2 linked regions of the Salmonirosea aquatica genome follow. The main gene of each other region encodes a partner of the protein of the gene in region 2 in a complex. Links are inferred from orthologs where the notes say so. Each region holds a gene or a part of one and is shown on either strand. Other genes may lie near its edges. The genes, in order: meaB and scpA.

What was found.
Region 1: the proteins of scpA (region 2) and meaB are in contact, whole or in part, in a crystal structure (PDB 8DPB), measured with the Methylorubrum extorquens proteins. The link is inferred for Salmonirosea aquatica from one-to-one orthologs. Residues at the interface, in SOR27001.1 of Methylorubrum extorquens: Glu577, Glu578, Asn579, Asp580, Gly581, Arg582, Arg583, Arg585, His596, Ala604, Ser605, Ala608, Asp609, Gly611, Phe612, Asp613, Val614, Asp615, Ile616, Gly617, Pro618, Leu619, Glu625, Arg628, Gln629, Val631, Glu632, Asn633, Asp634, Glu661; in SOR26638.1 of Methylorubrum extorquens: Arg20, Ala21, Ala24, Arg25, Thr28, Ser32, Arg33, Arg34, His37, Thr98, Gly99, Gly100, Ser101, Ile102, Leu103, Lys106, Thr107, Ala110, Ala113, Ile114, Asp115, Arg116, Ala118, Phe119, Ile120, Arg121, Pro122, Pro124.

Annotation. Positions count from the first base shown.
Region 1 is NZ_WHLY01000002.1:4,627,078-4,638,060, forward strand. What follows is about bases 5,559-8,309. They hold meaB (methylmalonyl Co-A mutase-associated GTPase MeaB), read right to left. Parts: upstream 7,551-8,309; coding sequence 6,567-7,550; downstream 5,559-6,566. Other genes in these bases: nhaA (Na+/H+ antiporter NhaA), read left to right, coding at 5,559-5,830; GBK04_RS20175 (lipocalin-like domain-containing protein), read right to left, coding at 5,910-6,410; GBK04_RS20185 (2-C-methyl-D-erythritol 4-phosphate cytidylyltransferase), read right to left, coding at 7,667-8,309. Outside these bases: GBK04_RS20140 (TerC/Alx family metal homeostasis membrane protein), read right to left, coding at 1-470; GBK04_RS20145 (ABC transporter permease), read left to right, coding at 760-2,004; GBK04_RS20150 (hypothetical protein), read left to right, coding at 2,125-2,607; GBK04_RS20155 (translation initiation factor), read right to left, coding at 2,622-2,957; GBK04_RS20160 (diacylglycerol/lipid kinase family protein), read right to left, coding at 3,071-3,925; more of nhaA, read left to right, coding at 4,634-5,558; more of GBK04_RS20185, read right to left, coding at 8,310-8,353; tRNA preQ1(34) S-adenosylmethionine ribosyltransferase-isomerase QueA, read right to left, coding at 8,513-9,562; accC (acetyl-CoA carboxylase biotin carboxylase subunit), read right to left, coding at 9,716-10,983. UniProt on the Escherichia coli protein: Binds and hydrolyzes GTP. Likely functions as a G-protein chaperone that assists AdoCbl cofactor delivery to the methylmalonyl-CoA mutase (MCM) ScpA and reactivation of the enzyme during catalysis.
Region 2 is NZ_WHLY01000002.1:984,603-995,731, reverse strand. Bases 8,233-11,129 are described here. They hold scpA (methylmalonyl-CoA mutase), read left to right. Parts: upstream 8,233-8,557; coding sequence 8,558-10,702; downstream 10,703-11,129. Other genes in these bases: GBK04_RS05240 (glycerol-3-phosphate dehydrogenase/oxidase), read right to left, coding at 10,719-11,129; GBK04_RS05250 (methylmalonyl-CoA mutase family protein), read left to right, coding at 8,233-8,554. In the rest of the region: recombinase RecA, read right to left, coding at 1-920; GBK04_RS05275 (acyl-CoA desaturase), read left to right, coding at 1,583-2,329; GBK04_RS05270 (aminopeptidase), read left to right, coding at 2,511-3,545; GBK04_RS05265 (DUF3108 domain-containing protein), read left to right, coding at 3,580-4,377; GBK04_RS05260 (GNAT family N-acetyltransferase), read right to left, coding at 4,429-5,241; chromosomal replication initiator protein DnaA, read right to left, coding at 5,467-6,918; more of GBK04_RS05250, read left to right, coding at 7,193-8,232. UniProt on the Escherichia coli protein: Catalyzes the interconversion of succinyl-CoA and methylmalonyl-CoA. Could be part of a pathway that converts succinate to propionate.

The sequences.
Region 1 (10,983 bases), 3.6 Mb from region 2 along the record:
AAGATAAAAACAAAACGCAGCACAATGGACCCCAGGATACCCCACACCAGTACTTTCTTGTAGTAAACCTCCCGGACTCCGAAGGAGTTGAAAATGAGGATGAATACAAAGATGTTATCCACCGACAGCGAGTACTCCACCAGGTACCCCGTGATGTATTCCAGCGCCATATTGCTCTGAAAAACGTTCAGGGCGGCGGCGAAGTCCGTCGGCAGTACCAGATTCGGGTAGTAGGTGCTTTTGACGCTGGCGAGGTGGGAAGGATCGCTGATATCATGTACCCAGTGGCCATAGTAGCGTAGAAAAACATAAAAGCCTAACGCCAGGGCTACCCATACGGCGCTCCACGAGGCTGCTTCCTTAAAACTGACAATATGGCTTTTCTGACGGCTGAATGCCCCCAGATCCAGCATCATGACGAGTATGACAAAAACGGTAAATCCCGCAAAAAATATGACTTCGCTTGACATGAATGGTCTATAGTTGAGTTAAGATAGCTGCAAATTTAGAACGAAAAACACAATAGCCGCCAGAATAGTTGGCTGAGCGGCAAATAAGCTGCCGAGCGCAGGAAGGTACCCTTATGAATGCTCTGGTTTGACTTTACATCGTTCTGAAAAACCATCCGGCCCACCGGCACCTACACCCCCTTATCTTGCCACTTATCCTTTTTGGTTTGCAGCTTTGCGGCAGGTTTTTAACTTTTGCCAGCTATTTCGGTTATCTCGTACACGGCCTTTTTAAGTTAGCGTCTTTTCCATGAAACTAATCCGACAAATCCTTGAAAGTTTTCGCTTTGCCTGGCAGGCGCTGCGCTCCAACATCACCCGCACCATCTTGTCGCTGCTGGGGGTGACGGTGGGTATCTTCGCCATTGTGGCGGTGTTCACGATTGTGGACTCCCTGGAACGTAACATCAAGGAAAGCATGAGCTTTATCGGCGATAAGGTACTTTATGTACAAAAATGGCCGTGGGGATTTGGCAGCGGGGAGTACCCCTGGTGGAGGTACTTTCAGTGGCCCAATCCCAATTACCGGGAGTATAAGTACCTCTACGACAATCTGGAAAACGCCACTGCTGTAGCCGTTATGGATTTCAAAGGCAATACGGTGGTGAAGAATGGCTCTAATAGCATGAATGCTCTGATCCAGGGAGTTTCGTACGAATACAACCAAATCTCGGACGTACCCATCGCCGAAGGGCGCTATTTTTCGCCCATTGAAACCGATGCCGGACGACAAGTTGCGATCATTGGGGCCGATATTGCCGAAACACTCTTCCCGGGTGGAAATCCTATCGGCAAGGAATTTAAGCTATCCGGAAACCGCTTTGTAGTGGCCGGCGTACAGGTGAAAAAAGGCGAGAGTCTGGTCGATTTCGGCGGAGCTCCCGATACCAAGTGTCTGATTCCCTACAATGCGTTCGCCAAACTCTTCCAGTCGGGACGCCCCGACCCCGACATTGTGGTGAAAGGCTACGAGTCCGACGAGGGATTGTATGAGGTAGAAGCCGAGGTAACCGGGCTAATGCGTACCATGCGCGGCCTGAAGCCCCGTGATGAGAATAATTTCTCGATCAACCGCCCCGAAGCCGCCGCCCAAGCCATATCGGGGCTATTCGGTGTGCTGACACTGGCGGGTTGGGTCATTGGTAGCTTTTCGATTCTGGTGGGGGGCTTCGGAATTGCCAACATCATGTTCGTATCGGTGAAAGAACGCACTAATCTGATCGGTATCCAGAAATCCCTGGGGGCCAAAAATTACTTTATCCTGTTCCAGTTTCTGTTTGAGGCAGTTATGCTGAGCCTGGTTGGGGGCGGAGTAGGGATATTTTTTGTATTCTTACTCTCTTTCCTGCCGCTGGGTAGCCTGGATGTCGTGTTGTTGCCCCAGAATATAGCCCTTGGGCTAGGCGTTTCGAGCGTGATCGGGGTGTTATCGGGCATTGTGCCCGCCATGCTGGCTGCCCGGCTCGATCCTGTGGAGGCTATCCGTGCCAAGTAGGCACTTGGAAAAATCCGGCTAAATGGCGAAGTTTGGCTTTCGATAGCGATCAGTCCGTGGACACTCGCTATCGACTTCCTTTCCGGCATACCGTTTCTTCCACCTTCAACCGTCACCACAATGCGAAAATGGGTTATTTTGGGTATATTCCTCCTCCTAATATTCGGTGTGTTCTACTACCTTACTTTTGGGTACTATAGCGAAGGGAAACGGGGTGGTTTTGTGGTGAAACTCAGCAAAAAAGGGTACGTCTTTAAAACCTACGAGGGTGTTCTGAATGTGGGCGGACTTTATGAAGGTGGGGGTACCCTCAACGCCACGCAGTGGGAATTTTCGGTAGATGGCAGCGATAAGGAACCTATTGCCAAAATTGAAGAAGCCATCAAAACGGGCAGCCGGGTATCGCTGACTTACGAAGAGAAATTCTTCGTGCTGCCGTGGGTAGGTGATACCAAAAACCTGGTGACGCACGTAGAAGTGCTACCTAATCCAATGGTACCCCAGCAGAACACCCCGATGTATCAACAGCAGCAGCAACTACCCCAACCCCAGCCGGCCCCTCTGCCTGTGCCGGAACCTGTGGACAGCACGGCGGTATTATAAGAGGAGGTACCCCCTTACCCTCCTGCCTTCTTGGCCTTGTACCCTTTGGCCTGCAGCCAGGTTACCACTTTGTCGCGATGATCGCCCTGGAGCAGAATCTCGTAGTCTTTTGCGGTACCGCCGCTTCCGCACACATTTTTAAGTTGCTTGGCCAGGGCCTCCATATCGGCTAGGGTACCTACGAAGCCTTTCACCACAGTCACAACTTTGCCGCCTCCCTTCCGGTCGAGCCATACGCGTAAATCCTGCTGCCCAACAGGCAGAGTCTCGGCTTCGTCATCTTCATTGGACTGGTATTCATAGGTAGGGTCGGTAGAATATACAATCCCGGAACGTGCTTTCTTTGACATAGTCTTATTCAGTTGAAAGTTATATTTTGAAGAAAAAATTGGTAAACCCCATCAGACACAATATTTTTCATCATTCATCATTCATCATTCATCACTCATCACTCATCACTCCTTCAAGCCTTCACCCGCAGACTCTTGGGGACGATCTTTACTTCAATCCGCCCGGTGTCCAGTTGCCAGGGTTCTCCATCATAATGCACCAGGGTAGGCTGTTCGGTTTCTACGGTAATTTCGCGTAACGATTGGTACGAAATGTAAGTAGAGGGTTTCAGACCTTTGGTAAACAACTGAAACGTGAGGGCCGTACCGTACCACTTGGGAAACGGCGTCACCGTGCATACCTCCAGCCGCCCGTCGGTGAGGTCGGCGTGGGGAGCCACCCAAGCATTATTGCCAAATTGCCCGGCGTTGGCAAAGCTGAGGGAAAAAATCTCCGTGTCGCGGCCTGCCACCCGAATTCGCTGAGGGAGATAATCCAGGTACGCCTGCATCGATACCCGCACGTAAGTGTCGAGGCCACGCCGGGGCTGCTGTCCGAAAAGCTGACCTACATAAGCATCGAACCCCAGCCCGGCTACGCAGAAAAAAGGCTGCCCGTTCAGAGTAGCGCTGTCGATTACCACGCTCGGGCACTCGAACAGATGGTGCAGGGCAGCCGATAGCGTGAGCGGAATGCCCAAATGGCGAGCCAGCCCGTTGCCCGAACCCAGCGGCAGGATGCCCAGCGAAGTCGGCGCGAACAGCAATCCGCGGGCCACTTCGTTGACGGTACCATCGCCTCCTACTGCTACTACGGTATCCCATTTTTGCGTGGCAGCGGCCTCGGCGGCCAAATCAGTAGCGTGCCCCCGAGCCCGCGTAATGATGGCTTTGGCCGTGAGGCCTGCTTTCCTGGCCTGCTGTTCAAGCCATACTGCCATTGAATCGGCTTCGCGACGGAGTTTTGTGCCCGAGTGAGGATTGACCACGAATAGATACCTTTTGTCTACCACCGCTTAGGAAAAGAACACGAATAACAGAATGATGAAGACGATAATGAACAGATAGTAGAGTCCATCCACAAACGGATACTGCTGGCGGTCTACTTTTTTGAAAAGGTTCTTGAACATAATCGGGTGTTAGGTTTTTAGGTGGTTAGGTAGTAGGTTCGTTCCTAGTGTACCTTTGGGTCACCTTTTATCCTGTGGCTAGCATTAAACTACGCCCCTCAAAACACAAAAATCCGTATAATTTATGAAAAACACTACGTTAACCCTCGTGATGCTTCTGCTTACCACGGGCCTGATGGCGCAGTCGGACAGCGATCGGAAGCTTATCCTAGGTACCCTCGACCGCCAGACCAACGATTGGAACGCCGGAAATATCGACACCTTCATGCAGGGCTATTGGGAATCGGACTCGCTCATGTTTGTGGGTAAAAACGGCGTGACCTATGGCTATGAAAACACCTACCAGGGGTACCTGAAGCGATATCCTGACCGCGCCACCATGGGTACCCTCAAATTCGATATCCTGCACCTGTCATTTCCGGGCAAAGGTGTGGCCTTCGTGGTGGGTAAGTGGCACCTCACCCGTCCCGAAGCCGGCGATGTGGGGGGCACTACACCCTGCTATGGCGGAAAATCAAAGGGAAATGGGTGATTGTCTGTGACCACACGAGTTGACACGCTGCATCGATGAAAAGAAAAAGAAAGATAGTACAATTCAGAAAAGCGGTTCGGCCCGTAACGGACCCAATCATAAACCCCATTCTGGATCTGGCCGAAAGTGGCCGCCTGTCGGGTATTTTATTACTGATTGCCACGGTGGTTGCCATGATCTGGGCCAACTCGGCGGGAGGGGAATCGTTTCTTTCTTTTTGGGAAATAAAGGTAGGGGTACCTCCCCTTGAAAAAACCATTGGGCACTGGATCAACGATGGCCTGATGGTCATCTTTTTCTTTTTTGTAGGGCTGGAAATCAAGCGCGAATTACTGGAAGGCGAGCTTTCCAAACTCAGACAAGCCCTGCTGCCGGGTGTGGCGGCCCTGGGCGGAGCCATTGTGCCCGCTACCCTGTACCTGGCCTTCAACGCGGGTACCTCCGCGGTGGATGGCTGGGCCATTCCCACGGCAACGGATATTGCCTTTTCGCTGGGCATGCTCTCACTACTGGGCAATAGGGTACCTTTCGCACTGAAAGTACTGTTAACAGCCATCGCTGTCATCGACGACCTGATCGCGGTATTGATCATTGCAATTTTCTATACCCATGAGATTGATACCACCATGTTGTTGTACGCAGGGGGTACCCTGGCCATCCTTTTTGCGCTCAATCATTTCAAGGTTCGCCGGTTCATTTTTTACCTTCTGCCGGGCCTTCTGCTTTGGTTCTTTGTGCTCAAATCGGGGGTACACGCCACCATCGCCGGGGTACTGCTCGCTATGACGATTCCGCTGGATGAGGTGGACGACCTCGAACATGCCCTCTACAAACCCGTTAACTATCTTATTATGCCTATTTTCGCGCTGGCTAACACGGGTATTGTCTTGGCTGCTGGTGGGGTAGCTGGGCTATTGACGGCACCGCTCAGTTTGGGTATCATTTCGGGCCTGTTTCTGGGAAAGCCGTTGGGCATTGTCCTGCTTTCCTTTCTGGTGGTCAAACTGGGCTTGGCCGAACTGCCCACCGGATTGCGGTGGCGGCACATCATTGGGTTGGGCTTCACGGCCGGGATCGGCTTCACGATGTCCATTTTCATCACCAGCCTATCCTTTGCCGATGTTGTTTTGCAGGATACAGCCAAGTTGGCCATCATGGTAGGTACCCTGCTTTCGGGTGTGGTGGGACTGATTTGGTTGGTAAAAGTCGAGAAAACACTGGCGGAAGGGTAGAAGACAAAGTCCAAAAGAAAAGACCGTATCCTGCTTGGATACGGTCTTTTCTTTTGGAATACCTCAATCTGGTTTTTTCCTACACTCTTTTGAGCTCGAGTGTATAGGTGTAGGTTACACCCGCGTCAACCTCCTGTTGTGATAGGCTCATGGTGCTTTTGTTGACGCTGAGATCATACTCTGTACGGTCAGTACCCGTGGTTAAAATGAGTTTGTTCCCTTCCACCTTCCAGGTGGTGGTCTCTTCGATTCCTACCTGATCTGAGGCAGTTTCTTCTGCGCTTTCACAACCAGCCGGAGCTTTGCCATCAATCGTTCCATCCCCTTTGAAGATTAGCGTGAGTCGCGTAAAACAGTCATTTCCGGCTAATGCGTTAATAAGCGGAACAAAGTCGGTGATACCGTTTTGGGCCGGAGATACTTTGATGCCCGTAATTTGCCAGTTGCCTTCTACCCCGTCGCTACCGCTGGGCGAGGGGTCTGAATCCTTTTTGCAGCCAACCAGGGCTGCCATGACCAGAAGGGCCATAAGCAATGTGGTATGTACCGAACCACGTGTTGATAATAGGGAATTTTTCATAACTAATACAAATAGATTTAATGGACAGTTGAACTAATTTACAATATTATTCAAATAGGATGCGAAAGGTACTAATGGATTATTGAATGGCGAAACACAATAAGTAGTCGGGCCAATATTTTAAGTAAAAGGTTAACCGATCGATCGGCACTGAGGCTATGTAAAAAATAGGTTTAACAACCGCTCGGCCGCGGACAACGGGAGTTCTTCGCCTGCTTGTACGGACCGCTCGGCGGCCAGCCACTGTGCCCTGATTTCGGGATGATTCAGAAATCGCTCTTCCAAGGCCTGACGGATATGACTTTTCAACCAATCCAGATTTTGGTTCTGTCGGTTTTTGGTAAAAAAACCATTTTGTCGGGTGAAGCTTTCGTACCGCTGCATCGTTTCCCAAACATTTTCAATCCCCTCCTTTTCCAAAGCTGAACACGTTACCACCCGAGTAGTCCAGCCCGATTCAGCCACCGGAAACAGATGCAAAGCATTCTGGTATTCGTTGACTGCCCGCTCCGCCACGGAGCGATTGGGTCCGTCGGCTTTGGTGATTGCAATCGCATCGGCCATTTCCATGATGCCCTTCTTGATACCCTGCAATTCATCACCCGCACCCGCCAGCATCAGCAGCAGAAAAAAATCCGTCATTTCATGTACCAACGTTTCGGACTGACCTACCCCCACGGTTTCGATGAGAAGTACCTCGAAGCCCGCTGCTTCGCACAGCAGCATCGCTTCGCGGGTACGGTACGCCACCCCCCCGAGCGAACCGCCCGCCGCCGAAGGGCGAATGTACGCCAGTGGGTTATGAGAAAGGGTTTCCATGCGAGTTTTATCGCCCAGAATACTTCCGCCCGAACGTTGGCTGCTGGGATCTACGGTCAGCACGGCCACCGTTTTACCCAGTGAGGTGATATGCTGGCCAAATGCTTCGATGAAGGTGCTTTTACCTACCCCAGGTACCCCCGTGATTCCGATCCGGAACGAATGGCCCGTATACGGAAGGACGCCTTCCAACACCCGCTGGGCCAAGGCGCGGTCAGTGGGCAATCGACTTTCGATCAGGGTAATGGCCTGACTCAGGATAGACCGGTTCCGGGCCAGAATTCCTTCTATATACAAGTCAACGGTAAGGCGGGGGCGCATCGAAAGAGTTTTGGATACCGGACTAGCTTCGTCTTTCTGACAAAAATATGGGGTTTTTTATCAAAATAGCTTTCTGAAAAAAGCAGTATCTGGTTTGGGGGGCTGAAACTTAGAATCTAAAATTCCGCCTTCCTTTTCTGCAAAAAAGCCTCCGCCCAAACCAAATCTTCGGGGGTGGTGATTTTGATATTTTCGTAAGACCCTTCGATAAGATGGATAGGGTACCCTGCCTGTTCCAACACACTAGCGCAGTCAGTGAAATGAGGCATCGGCTCTGCTTGGAAGGCCTGCCGCATCCAGTCGAGGCGAAAGGTCTGAGGGGTTTGCACCAGGCGGTAGGCGGTGCGGTCTACGGATTGATTACCGCCGTCGGGCAGTAGCTGCCGGGCCGAGTCTTTGAGCGGTACACAGGTTACGGCAGTTCCGGCATCAGAAGCTTTCCTGAAACTTGCCGCTACTATTTCTGTGGATATAAAAGGCCGTACCCCATCGTGTACGGCCACAAAACCTTCCGGAGCATGAATACGGGCGAGGCCATTCCGCACGGAGTGAAACCGCGTTTCTCCCCCGACCACCAGTTGATAATCGAGCACAAAATCGTAATGAGTGCACAGGGTTTTCCAGGATTCAACCTGATTTTCGGGCAAAACGAGGATGATCGACAGTTGCTCGGAGTAAGCCCGAAAAGCCGCCAGCGTATGCATCAGGACCGGACGGCCGCCTATGGGCAGAAACTGCTTGGGCAGATCGCTGTTCATGCGGCTCCCGCTGCCGCCCGCGACGATGATGGCAAATTGATTCAGTGGATAATGAACAGTTGACCGCGGAGCGTTGATGTACCCAATATAATTTAGTTTATTTATTTTTAATAAATGACTGATTTTGAGAATTTTATAAAGCTAGTGTGGGAGCCTGTGCCAAAATAAATTTGCCAAAGCATCCCCTGTCAGCCAGCTGTCAACTCATAGAATCAGCATCGCGTCGCCGTACGTGAAAAACTTATATTTCTCCTTAATGGCTAATTTGTAGGCTTCTTTGATCAATTCATTGCCTCCGAATGCACGGGCTGACATCAGGAGGATAGATTCCGGCAGATGGAAGTTGGTGATCATGGAATTGGCGAGCTTGAACTCGTAGGGGGGGAAAATAAACCGATCCGTCCAACCTTCCACACTTTTCAGATGTCCGCTGGCTGAAACCGACGATTCAATGGCTTTCAATGAGGTGGTACCTACGGCACACACGCGCTTGTCGGCGTCCAACGCCGCATTGACAATATCTACACTGGGCTGGGTGATCTGGAAGTTCTCCGAGTCGGTTTTGTGCTTGGTCAAGTCTTCCACATCTACTGAGCGGAAGGTACCCAGGCCCACGTGGAGTGTAATAGGAGCAAAGCCTACACCCTTGATTTCCAGGCGTTTCATAATGGCCTTGGTGAAGTGGGTACCTGCAGTAGGCGCAGCCACGGCACCGACATGCTCGGCGTAGATCGTCTGGAACCTTTCGCGATCGGCATTCTCCACCTTGCGGCGTGAGATGATCTCAGGTGGTAGCGGAGTTTCGCCCAATTGATCCACGAGTTTCATGAAGTCGTCGTGCGAGCCATCGTAGAGGAAGCGGATCGTACGGCCCCGCGAGGTGGTATTGTCGATGACTTCGGCCACCAGGTCGCTGTCTCCGAAATATAGTTTGTTTCCTACCCGAATCTTACGGGCGGGGTCTACCAGTACGTCCCAAAGGCGCATGTCGCGATTCAATTCCCGCAGGAGAAAAACCTCGATTTTGGCACCGGTTTTTTCTTTCTGGCCAAACAGGCGGGCTGGAAAAACTTTGGTGTTATTAATTACCATCACATCGCCATCATCGAAATAGTCCACGATGTCGCCGAAGGTCTTGTGTTCAAATTTTCCGGTATCACGATGTACGACCATCAGGCGCGATTCGCCCCGGTCGGCAGGATGGAGGGCAATTAAACTTTGGGGAAGGTCAAACTTAAATTCGGATAGCTTCATAGCTTTTTATCAGCAATATATAATGTTCAAACAGGGTGCGTCAAGGTGCCGAGGTAGGCGGAGACAGGTACCTGGTGCCGCCCAAGGTGGCACCCACACAAAAATAAGACCGCAAAAATACGTAAATTTTGGGAAGAATTTCGTAGCATTTTCTCACCCCCCCCGAGATTTCCATTTACTGGTGGTACCTGCGGCGGCTACCGGTGGCCGGGAGGCAGGTACCTTTGCCATAAAACGGGCAGTTAGCAGAGCGGCCAATTCCTGTACGAAGGGTTCAGGTTCGGACTTTAGATTTTCAGATGTAAAGTATTTGCTCACAAAGTGGGTATCGAATTTCCCCGAACGAAACGCTTCATGTTCCATGACAAAGCGACAAAAGGGTAGGGTCGTCTGCACGCCCGAAATTCGATACTCATCGATAGCCCGGATCATTTTCTGGATTGCCTCCGCCCGGTCTTGTCCGTAGGTGATCAGTTTGGCAATCATCGGATCGTAATGGATCGGAATGGTCATACCCTGCTCGAAGCCATCGTCCACGCGCACCCCATTCCCCTGTGGGCGGACATAGGTTTGCAGGGTACCTACGTCGGGCAAAAAGTTGGTGGCGGGATCTTCAGCGTAGACCCGCACCTCCACGGCATGGCCATGGATAGTCAGATCCTTTTGCCTGATGGGTAGCTCTTTCCCTTCGGCAATGTAAATCATCTGCTTCACCAGGTCCACGCCCGTAATCAGCTCAGTCACCGGATGTTCTACCTGCAGGCGGGTGTTCATCTCCAGAAAATAAAAATTAAGCGCCTCATCCACGATAAACTCCACGGTGCCGGCCCCAAAATAGTTGCAGGCTCGCGCTACCTCTACCGCGCTGCGCCCCATCGCTTCCCGGATTTCGGGGGTAAGTACCGCCGATGGCGCCTCCTCGACCACTTTCTGATGGCGGCGCTGGACAGAGCATTCGCGCTCGAACAGATGGATGATGTTGCCGTGCTGGTCGCCCAGTACCTGAATTTCGATGTGCTTGGGCGAGGTGATGTACTTTTCAATGAATACAGATCCGTCGCCAAACGACGACACCGCTTCGCTCACCGCCCGATCCATCTGCTCATCGAATTCCTCCGGCTTTCCCACTATCCGCATCCCTTTGCCGCCCCCGCCCGCGCTGGCTTTGATCAGGATGGGATAGCCGATTTGCTCCGAAATCTGTTTGGCTTCGGTGCGGTCAGTGATGGCTCCCGCGGTGCCGGGTACCATCGGAATGTCATACTGCGCGGCAGCCTGCTTGGCCGCCAGCTTACTGCCCATCACTTCGATGGATTCGGGCGAAGGGCCGATGAAAATAAGCCCGGCTTCCCGTACCTGACGGGCAAAAGCGGCATTTTCAGACAAAAAACCGTAGCCGGGATGGATGGCATCAGCACCCA
Region 2 (11,129 bases):
CGGCCTTGACCCAGGCGATTCCCATCATAACTAAACCAGGAACCTGATTTTTTGACGATATCCAGTTCAACGGCCAGGTCGATAATTTCACCGGCCTTGGAAATTCCCTCACCGTACATGATATCGAACTCAATCACTTTGAAAGGAGGAGCCAGTTTGTTTTTGACCACTTTCACACGGGTACGGTTCCCCAGGATATTATCGGCGCTCTCCTTAATCTGACCCACGCGCCGGATGTCGAGACGAACGGAGCAGTAGTATTTCAGGGCATTACCCCCCGTAGTGGTTTCGGGATTGCCAAACATAACCCCAATCTTTTCACGCAGCTGGTTGATGAAGATGCAGCAGCAACCCGTTTTGCTGATGACACCGGTAAGCTTACGTAAAGCCTGCGACATCAGACGCGCCTGGAGGCCCATCTTGCTGTCACCCATTTCGCCTTCCAACTCGGCACGGGGCACGAGAGCAGCCACGGAGTCGATCACGATAATGTCCAAGGCACCGCTACTAATCAGATGCTCAGTAATTTCAAGAGCCTGCTCGCCGCTATCGGGCTGCGAAATAAGTAGATTTTTGGTATCGATTCCCAGTTTTTCGGCATAGGAACGGTCGAAGGCATGTTCGGCATCCACAATAGCAGCAAGGCCGCCTTTCTTCTGGGCTTCAGCAATGCAATGCATCGCCAGGGTAGTCTTTCCTGACGATTCAGGACCATAAATTTCGACCACGCGACCGCGGGGCATACCGCCGATTCCCAAAGCCAAATCCAGACCCAGCGAGCCGGTTGAAATAGTGGGGATATCCAAAACCTTGCTATCGCTAAGGCGCATTACGGTACCTTTCCCGTAGGTTTTGTCTAATTTCTCGAGTGTCGTTTGCAGGGCCTTAAGTTTGCTGTCTGCGTCAACTGCTTGTGCCATAAAGGAAGTTTGAAAATTTTGTTTGAAACATAAAAAAGGCGGTCGAATGTACGTCCCAACCGCTTCCGCATTGTATTGAATTGAAGTGTAAATATATATTTAATTATTGACATAGCCAATTCATTCTTGTATTATAATCAATACTTTTTTTATGCCTATGCAAGACCCTCTGAATTACTATTTCAGCGGTTCCTGACCTTCTGCATTTTGCCGATATTTTATTGATTGTAGCCAACAGAATGTCCTGCTTCGCACGAAAAAAGGCCAGAATTAGACTCAAGCATACCGCTTTACGCATAATCGCTAGCCACCTGTTTTCCTATGGAATTAAGGATCAGGTACCTTACTATTTTTGTATATTTCTGCTGTATGATATGAGGCAGGTGGGAACGCTGCAATCGGGCTAGCGCCTACATGCCAGGCTGTATTCTGCCAAACTGGGGATGTGAGAGCTAGGGAGATAGGGCAGAAGGCCGCTAAACGTACCCCCTCCTATAAAAACTGGGAATTGAACATAGTCAAGATCAACGCCTGGGCTTTGCGTATAAATAAATTATTCAAAAAAGAACACCAGTTTCCTGGAAACTGATTATGCTCATCTCTTATGCGATTTCAGGCCTCTATTTTTGTCAAAAAAATATTCGCCTTCAATTGTCTTTTTTATGGAAATCTTCTTGTTCTTCGTTGCCCACTGGTACCTTTCTCTGCTTATGCAGACTTTTTTTCTGCATCGCTACGCCGCGCACAAAATGTTTACGATGAGTCCGGTCTGGGAAAAGTTTTTCTATACCCTTACTTGGATTTTTCAGGGATCATCGTTTCTGAGCCCTTACGCGTACGGGGTCATGCACCGGCTGCACCATGCCTATGCCGACACCGAAGAAGACCCCCATTCGCCGGGTTTCTCGAGTAGCGTAGTGGACATGATGTGGAAAACCAAAAACTACTACAACACCATTTTGAATCATCAGGATACTATTGAGCCGAAATTTAAAAGAGGGGTACCTCACTGGGCGTTTATGGAGCGGCTGGGCGACTCCTGGGTTTCGCGTTTAGGCTGGGGGGTACTTTACACACTTTTTTACATACATTTTGCCACGGCCTGGTGGATGTTCCTGTTGCTGCCTATTCACTACCTGATGGGCCCCGTGCATGGCGTGATTATCAATTGGTACGCCCACCGATATGGTTACGTGAATTTCAAGGTGGACGATACGGCGAAGAATCTGATACCCTTCGATTTCCTGATGATGGGCGAGTCCTACCACAACAACCACCACAAGTTCGGCGGCCGGGCCAATTTTGGCATCAAATGGCATGAATTCGATCCTACCTACCCGCTCATCAGGCTATTAAACGCACTACACGTGATCAAGCTGAAAGCCAATAACGACTTGAAATACATGTAAAAGCAGTTCTTGGAAAGTCGATTTACTGCCTGGCCTTTGCCCGATTAATGCGCACCAGCTGCATGAATTGGCAAGGCTTTTTTGTGTAGGTTTTGGGCAAAGCAGAAATGATCCTACATTTGACCGGCCAACCGCCTTTCAGATTTTTCGGGCGGGTGATTTTAAACTTACTGCTTCGAATATGCTCAAAACCATTGCCTGGGGGACCTTACTGGTACTCATTCTTGTAGGCTTGTTTTATCGTAATGAAATCCGCTATGGCTGGTGGCAGGCTTCGGGGCAAATCCACATTCTCAGGAACGTCCAGGATGTGGAGGAAGTCATGGCTGATCCAGCCTTCCCCGATTCGCTCAAACGGCGCATCGCGTTAATTCAGGAAATTAAAAAGTTCGGCGTGGATTCGCTGGGGCTCAATCCTTCGAAAAACTATACGACATTCTACAATCAGCACGGTAAGCCCATTCTGTGGGTCGTGACGGCATCGGAGCGGTACAAACTGGCCGCCAAAGAATGGAAGTTTCCGCTGGTGGGTACCTTTCCCTACAAGGGGTTTTTTGAGGAGGAAAAAGCCAATCAGCAGGAGGCTGAACTGATTCAGGCGGGGTACGACACGGACATTAATGAAGTGTCGGCCTGGTCGACGCTAGGGTACCTTAAGGACCCCATTTTATCCAGCATGTTGTACCGTTCTCAGGGTAGCCTGACGAACCTGATTTTACACGAATTGACCCACGGAACGCTTTTTGTGAAAAACAATCTGGAATTGAACGAGAACCTGGCGAGCTTCGTTGGCGATTGGGGAGCGATCCGTTTTCTTACCTACAAATACGGTCCGGAATCAGAAGAATTGAAAAAATACGAATTCTCCAAAAAGTACAACGATGCCTATTCGCAGCATATCTTGCGGGGAGGTCGGCAACTGGATAGTTTGTATGCCACGTTCAGGGATCAGAAAGTGGAAGTACGGAAGGATACCCTTAAAAGGAATCTGATTCGACAGATCGTTTCCTCGGCCGATACACTACTGGCTGGTCAGGTGACGTTCAGTAAGAAAGCCGATAGCACGGAAACCAAACTGCCGAATAATGCGTATTTTATAGGGTATCAGACCTATAAGTCGAAGCAGAACACATTTCGAAAAGAGTTTGAGCAAAAATTTGGCGGGGATTTTAAAAAGTACATGAAGTATCTGAAAGATAAGTACCCATCCCTGTAAGAAAGCCCTTCACAGCTATGAAAATTAGGGAACTATGAAACACAAACAGCTAATCATCTTAATCTTTGCAGGCCTGGCGCTGGGCGTAACCGCCTTCCGGATGAAGGACACCTACCGTCAGGTTCCCAATAGTAGTTTTGGTACCGGCGAACGCATCGAGTACCGCGTGCATTACGGATTCATCAATGCGGCGGAAGCGAAAGTGGAGGTGGCCAATTCTTTAGTGAGGGTCAACAATCGTCCCTGCTACCGCGTGAACGTCACGGGCCGCACCGTAGGAGCTTTTGATCTGGTGTCGCGGGTGCGTGACCAATGGCGGTCCTACATCGACACGTCGGCTATTTTGCCGCAGATGTTCCAACAGAATATTGAAGAGAACAAGTACCGGAAACAGGAAACGCTGACTTTCAACCACGGTAGCGACGTAGTGTACCTGGACGACAAGGAAGAAAAAAAGTCATTCAAGGTACCTGATAATGTCCATGACGTGATCAGCGGCTACTATTTTCTGCGTACCATGAATTTTGACCGCCTGAGCGAAGGTCAGTTGATTGAGGTACCTACCTTTTTCTCAGGCGAGGTGTACCCCATGCGAGTACGGTACCGGGGTAAGGACGTAATCAAGACGAAGTTCGGGAAAATTCGGGTCATCAAGCTCAACCCGGTCATGCCTAATAACAAGCTGTTTAAAGGCGATGATTCGGTTCGTATATGGGTGTCCGACGACGAAAACAAGGTACCCGTAAAAGTGGAAGTGGATTTGTGGATCGGGGCTTTGGAAATGGATTTGAAGTCGTTTAAAGGCTTACGTAACGACTTTACCTGGATGTAGAGAAGGGATAAGCTTGTGAAATTTTAATTCGTCCGCTATTGCTACGTGGCGTCAATGGCGGAATGTTCTGAAAAGCAACTTTCGTATGTTCTGAAGCTGCCTGAATGGAAAAGGCAGCTTGTTTTTTTTCAGGGAAATGAAGGTCTGCTGACTGGCACCGAAGCTTTGGTAGAACTGAGCAATACTAGGTACCTCAGGACTTTCAAAATCAAAGGCTTCTATCCGTCCGGCTTTTTCCTGAAAGTAACGATCCAATAAAAAAGTCCGGGCATTGCCCTTGCGCCCTACCGCATCGGCCGCATTGAAAATGTAGATTCCCATTCCTTTATTTTCCAGAATCATGATGCCCGCGTGAATCTTGCCGTGTCGATAGGTATACCGGATGAGTGCTACTTTCTTTTCCTGCAAAAGTTGGATCAGAGTTCGTAATAGTACGTAAGCACTTTCGTGTATACCTTGAATCTGGATAGCGTGATTTTCTTTGAAAAGCTGGATCAGCGGTTCGATATCGTCTGATTCAACCCATTCCCAAAGATACTTCCTGGATTTTTTTAGATTTTTTGTCCGATCAACTGTGTACTCACTGGCTAGATCGACATAGGATTTTTCCAGATTCAGCCAATGGGTTGTTTTTTCCAGTACCTCGAAATCTGGGCAGGTAGGTAGGAGCCGGCGAAGGGCCACCGTATGGCAAGGGTGAAAATCATATACCGAAATATAGGGAAAATGCCGGCCAAGGCTTCTGAGAAAAAACTCTACTTGACTTTCCGAAACCTCTTCTCTTGAAAATAATCCCAGATACTGACAGAACAACGGCTGCTGCACGAGGGCCATGCCCCACTTCGTGCGAACAGGGAGCGGCATTACAGTTCTATACTTACAATGAGGGATAAGTTGATGAACAGAATTGAGGGCGCTATCTACCGTCAACTTTCCACTATCAACTAGTACAAGGGCCTGCCAATGGGGAGAAACGCAGTCAAGGTACCAGGTGTAAGCGTACACTACAGAATGTCGGGCCTCGTCAATCAGTGCATTCCAGGCCCGGTCATCGATTTGATCACGTTTCAGCAGAATCGGCTTATTCACCTATTTGAAGTAGCTGCGGAGTTTTTGCACCGTTTCATCTACGTCCGGGTCGGAGCCCATCAGCTCGTTGATGCTCTGGATGGAGTGAATTACCGTGCTATGGTCGCGTCCCCCAAAGTGGTAGCCGATGGATTTGAGAGGCAGGTCAGTATATTCCTTGGCCAGAAACATGGCCAGCTGGCGCGGGTACACACTTTCTTTCTTGCGGCTTTTACTTTTCATATCGGCCACGGTTATTTCAAAATGGTCGGCCACCACTTCCTGAATGGTATCGATGGTCACTTCCTTTTCTTCATTCAGGACAATGTTTCTGAGCGTATTCTTGGCCAGTTCCACGTCGATCTCCCGGCGCGTCAGCGAAGCCTGGGCCATCAGGGAAATGATAACACCTTCCAGTTCACGTACGTTGGAATTCACGCTGTGGGCCACGTATTCGATCACATCATTCTCGATGAAAATGCCCTCGGCCTGTAATTTTTTCTGAATAATGGCAATCCGGGTTTCGAAATCAGGAGTTTGCAGATCGGCGGTCAGACCCCACTTGAAGCGCGACAGCAGGCGGTCCTGCAGGCCCTGAAGTTCGCGGGGAGGACGGTCGCTGGTCATGATGATCTGCTTGCCGAGCTGGTGCAGGTGATTGAATATATGAAAGAAAGTATCCTGCGTTTTTTCTTTACCCGACAGAAACTGCACGTCATCGATTACAAGGACATCCACTTTCATGTAGAAATCCGTGAAATCCTGCAACACATTATTTCGGATCGAATTGATGAACTGGTTGGTGAATTTCTCGGACGAAACGTACATCACCACCTTCTCATTGAAATGGTTGCGGATGTAGTTGCCGATCGCCTGCACGAGGTGGGTCTTGCCCAGCCCGACGCCTCCGTACACCATCAGCGGATTAAAGGAAGTCAGGCCAGGGCGTTGCGCTACCGCGAAGCCCGCCGAACGGGCCAGTCGGTTGCAGTCACCCTCGATGAAGTTGTCGAACGAATAATTCTGGTTGAGGTAAGTGTCAAGCTGGAGCGAATCCTGATCCTTGGGTGGGGTTGAATTAAGCCTTGGATCGGTCTGGAAATTATCCGGTCTTGAATTCTGAGGGTTTTTGGTAGTCGGTACATTGACTGTCAAGGGCTGGTGACGCTCCGTGCCGGGATCTACAATAATCGAGTATTCCAGCATACCATCACGCCCGATGGCGTAATCGAGTGCATCGCGCAGCAAATGAACAAAATTATCTTCCAGCCACTCATAAAAGAACTGACTCGGCACCTGAATGGTAAGCACCTTCCCGCTTAGGCGCAGGGGACGGATCGGCTCAAACCATGTTTGGAAGCTCTGATCCGGGATATTCTCCTGAATGATCCGAAGGCACTTGTTCCATACAATGTCCACTTCGCGCGGAGGAGCAACTCTTTCCAAGGTGAAACTTAGCTGATCTGGTGTCATGTTCAATTTCGGGGGAGGCAAAGATAGCAAAATGATCCCGTGTGCTGCCTAAAATTTGTTCCTGAAATTACCATTGAAATAATCATAAATCAAGCCGCTTGATAAAACTAAAGGAATAGTACAATCCCCGAAAAGGACAATTGGAAATCGGCCTACCCGGCAATAAAAAAAATGTAATACCAAATTCGTAGATTTGCTTGGATGCGAAAAATCATCCTGTTTTTTAATCAATTTTTTTTGTATGGAGCCCTCCTTTTTATCGGAATTTTCAGCATTGCCTAAGAATAGTTGGCAACAGAAGCTCGAAGAAGAATTGAAAGGCCGCTCCTTTGCCGAGGTACAGCATGAGGTTGCCAATCATCTGACGATGGCACCTTATTACGTGGCCGCTGACCTAGCTGGCTACGCGGTTTATAAGGAAATACAGGCTTGCCAACGGCAAACGCCCGGCTGGCTTACCCTACCGGTGATTGATTTCGAGGTTCCTAATGAAGTCAATCAGCGCATCAGAAATCAGTTGCAACAGGGTGCGGATGGGATTTGGCTGGATTGCGGTAGTACGCCGCTGAGCCATCTGGAACTGACTAAAACCCTGCACACAGTCCGATTGACTGATACGCCCGTTTTTCTGGATAGTCCGGAGGCTGCTCCTGCAATCATTAGTGAATTGACGCAGGGATCAAGCTACTACCTGAAAGGTGGCGTCGTTTACGATCCGGTAGCAGATTGGATGCGAACCGGACAGAATTTTTCAACGGCTTTTGATGGGATTGCTCAGGGAATGGCTTTAACGAAAGCCATGCGCGAGTTCCGATCTTATAAGGTTGAAAGTCATATTTTCCACGAAGCCGGGGCCGATGTGGTGCAGGAACTGGCATACACGCTGGCTTCTTTTGTTACGTACCTGGATCAATTGACCGAACGGGGCGTTTCGCCGCTACTGGCGGCCAACCGATTTGTTTTCGCTATTTCGGTGGGTACTGACTACCTGACCGAAATCGCAAAGCTGCGGGCGTTAAGATACCTGTACCAAAAAGTTACCCGCGCCTATGGCCTGCCCGACGAACTTTGCCAGGCATACATTCAAGGACAAAGTTCACGGTTGTACCAATCGGCTCATTCTTCGCATACCAATATTGTCCGGCAAACGGCCGAAGCCATGAGCGCGGTAATGGGAGGCTGCGACGCGCTTAGCATTTTGCCTTACGATGCTGCTTTCGCTGAGCCTTCCGAATTTTCGGAGCGTATGGCTCGGAATATTTCTTTGGTGTTAAAAAACGAAAGTTACCTAGATAAGGTAGCCGATCCGGCAGCGGGTTCCTATTACCTAGAAATCTTGACGGCCCGGTTGGCTGGGGAAGCTTGGGCAATTTTTTTGGAAATAGAGTCAAAAGGGGGCTTGCCGAAGGCATTTGAACAGAACTTCATTCAGCAGGCAATCGAGCATTCCTGGAATCAAAAAGTGGCCGAATTTCAAAACGGACGCGTGATGGTAGGGGTAAATAAATTTCAGGAAAAAAATGAAGAGGTACCCCTGTCGGTGAAAATAAGAGCGCAAAATGTTACGCCCCATTGGGAATACGGTTTACTGAAAGCAAGAACGTTGGTTGAGGTTGCAGGTACCTATGAGCAATAAAGTATGAAGCCGAACTTTGAGAAAATAACTAATCCTGAACTGAAGCGGAGCCAGGGTGCCGATTCTACTAAACCGTATCCGACTTCGGAAGGTATCAAACTGAAAGCCAACTACGGAGCGGAAGATTTGACCGATGCCGGGCATTTGGATTTTGGAGCCGGGGTACCTCCCTACCTGCGTGGGCCCTACGCCAGCATGTACGTACAGCGGCCCTGGACCATCCGGCAGTATGCGGGCTTCTCGACCGCCGAAGAATCCAATGCTTTCTACCGCCGTAACCTGGCCGCCGGGCAAAAAGGCCTTTCCGTGGCCTTCGATCTGGCGACGCATCGAGGCTACGATTCGGATCATCCGCGCGTGGTGGGCGATGTGGGTAAAGCGGGGGTGGCCATTGATTCGGTGGAGGATATGAAAATCCTGTTCGACCAGATTCCGCTCGACCAGATGTCGGTATCCATGACCATGAACGGGGCGGTGATTCCGGTGATGGCATTTTTCATCGTGGCCGCCCAGGAACAGGGGGTACCTTTGGAAAAACTTTCGGGTACTATTCAGAATGATATTCTGAAAGAATTCATGGTGCGCAATACCTACATCTACCCGCCCGCGCCCTCCATGCGGATCATCGGGGATATATTTGCGTACACGGCGCAGCACATGCCCAGATTTAACTCCATCAGTATCAGTGGTTACCACATGCACGAGGCGGGTGCTCCCGCCCATCTGGAGCTTGCCTACACCCTGGCCGATGGCTGGGAGTACCTGCGCACCGGGTTGGGGGCAGGGTTGGACATCGATGGTTTCGCGCCGCGGATTTCATTCTTCTGGGGCATCGGGATGAACCATTTCATGGAAATAGCCAAACTGCGGGCGGGAAGGGTACTTTGGGCCAAAATTGTAAAAAAACTCGGTGCCAAAGATGACAAATCCATGGCACTGCGGACACACTGCCAGACGAGTGGATACAGCCTAACTGAGCAGGACCCATTTAACAACATAGCTCGTACGGTGATTGAGGCTACAGCGGCGGTGCTGGGCCACACGCAGTCGTTGCACACCAATTCACTGGATGAGGCGATGGCCTTACCTACCGACTTTTCGGCCCGGATTGCCCGGAACACACAGCTTTTTCTACAATACGAAACCGATATTTGTCATGCTGTGGACCCGTGGGGAGGCTCTTACTATCTGGAGTACCTTACTCACGAATTAATTGAAAAAGCCTGGGCCCTGATCGAAGAAGTGGAAAGTCTGGGAGGCATGGCGAAAGCCATCGAAACCGGACTTCCCAAAATGCGCATCGAAGAAGCTGCGGCCCGCAAACAGGCCCGCATCGATTCGGGAAAGCAAATCATCGTGGGCGTCAATAAGTATCAGACTGATAGCCAACAGGACATTGACGTACTGGACATTGATAATAAAGCCGTCCGTGAGTCGCAGATTATCAGGCTGAATGAAATAAAAAGCACCCGAAACCAAACAAGGGTAGAAGGTACCCTGGCGGCTCTGACTGTTGCCTGCCGTGAGGAGGGAGGCATGGACATGCGCAGTAATTTGCTGGCCCTGGCCGTTGAAGCCGCACGCGAACGAGCCACTCTGGGCGAAATCTCCGATGCCATGGAGCAAGTTTTTGGTCGATATAAAGCTACCATAAGATCCATATCCGGCGTGTATAAATCCGAAGTATCCGACGATGAAAATTTTAAATTAGCCCGGGAAATGGCCGATCGATTTGCCGAACTCGACGGTCGCCGCCCCCGTATCTTGGTAGCCAAAATGGGCCAGGACGGTCACGACCGGGGCGCCAAAGTCATCGCCACCAGTTTTGCCGACCTCGGTTTCGATGTCGATGTAGGTCCGCTGTTCCAGACGCCAGAAGAAGTTGCCCGCCAGGCCATTGAGAACGACGTGCACGTGGTAGGCGCATCGAGCCTGGCCGCCGGTCATAAGACGCTGGTACCCCAACTGATTGAAGAACTACGAAAACTGGGGCGCGAGGACATTATGGTAATCGCCGGTGGCGTCATTCCGGCACAGGACTACCAGTTTTTGCATCAAGCGGGCGTTAAGGGAATATTTGGGCCCGGTACGGTCATTTCTATTGCGGCGCAAAAGATCTTATCGGACTTGATGGGGGAGGGGAATTAGGATAATGTAAGAATTCCTATAATCCCGCTTCCCGCTGAAATCCGCGTACCAGGGTAGTATATTCATTCACCATTTGCCGTTCCGTGGGTGCGTCCCAGCCCAATTCCCCCGCCATTAAGTCGCAGACGGTCGGCAGACAGGCCAGGGTAGCGTCCCAATCCGTAATTTCCATGCGAATGCGACGAGCCAAAAAGTCGCGGGGGGTAGCGGCCATTTCGTAGCGAGCGGCAAAAACTACCTCAGCTTTGAGGTAGGGTAGGTTGGGAAGTAGGCGGTCGGCCAGGGTAGCATCGGTCTTGATGAGTCCAACCACCCTTTCGGCCCGCGATCCGTATTTCAGAATCAGGTGTTTGCAAGTATCTTCGCCTAAATCATATTCCTGTTGAATAGTTTTCCAGGCATCGTAATTGAAATTTTCGCCACCCGC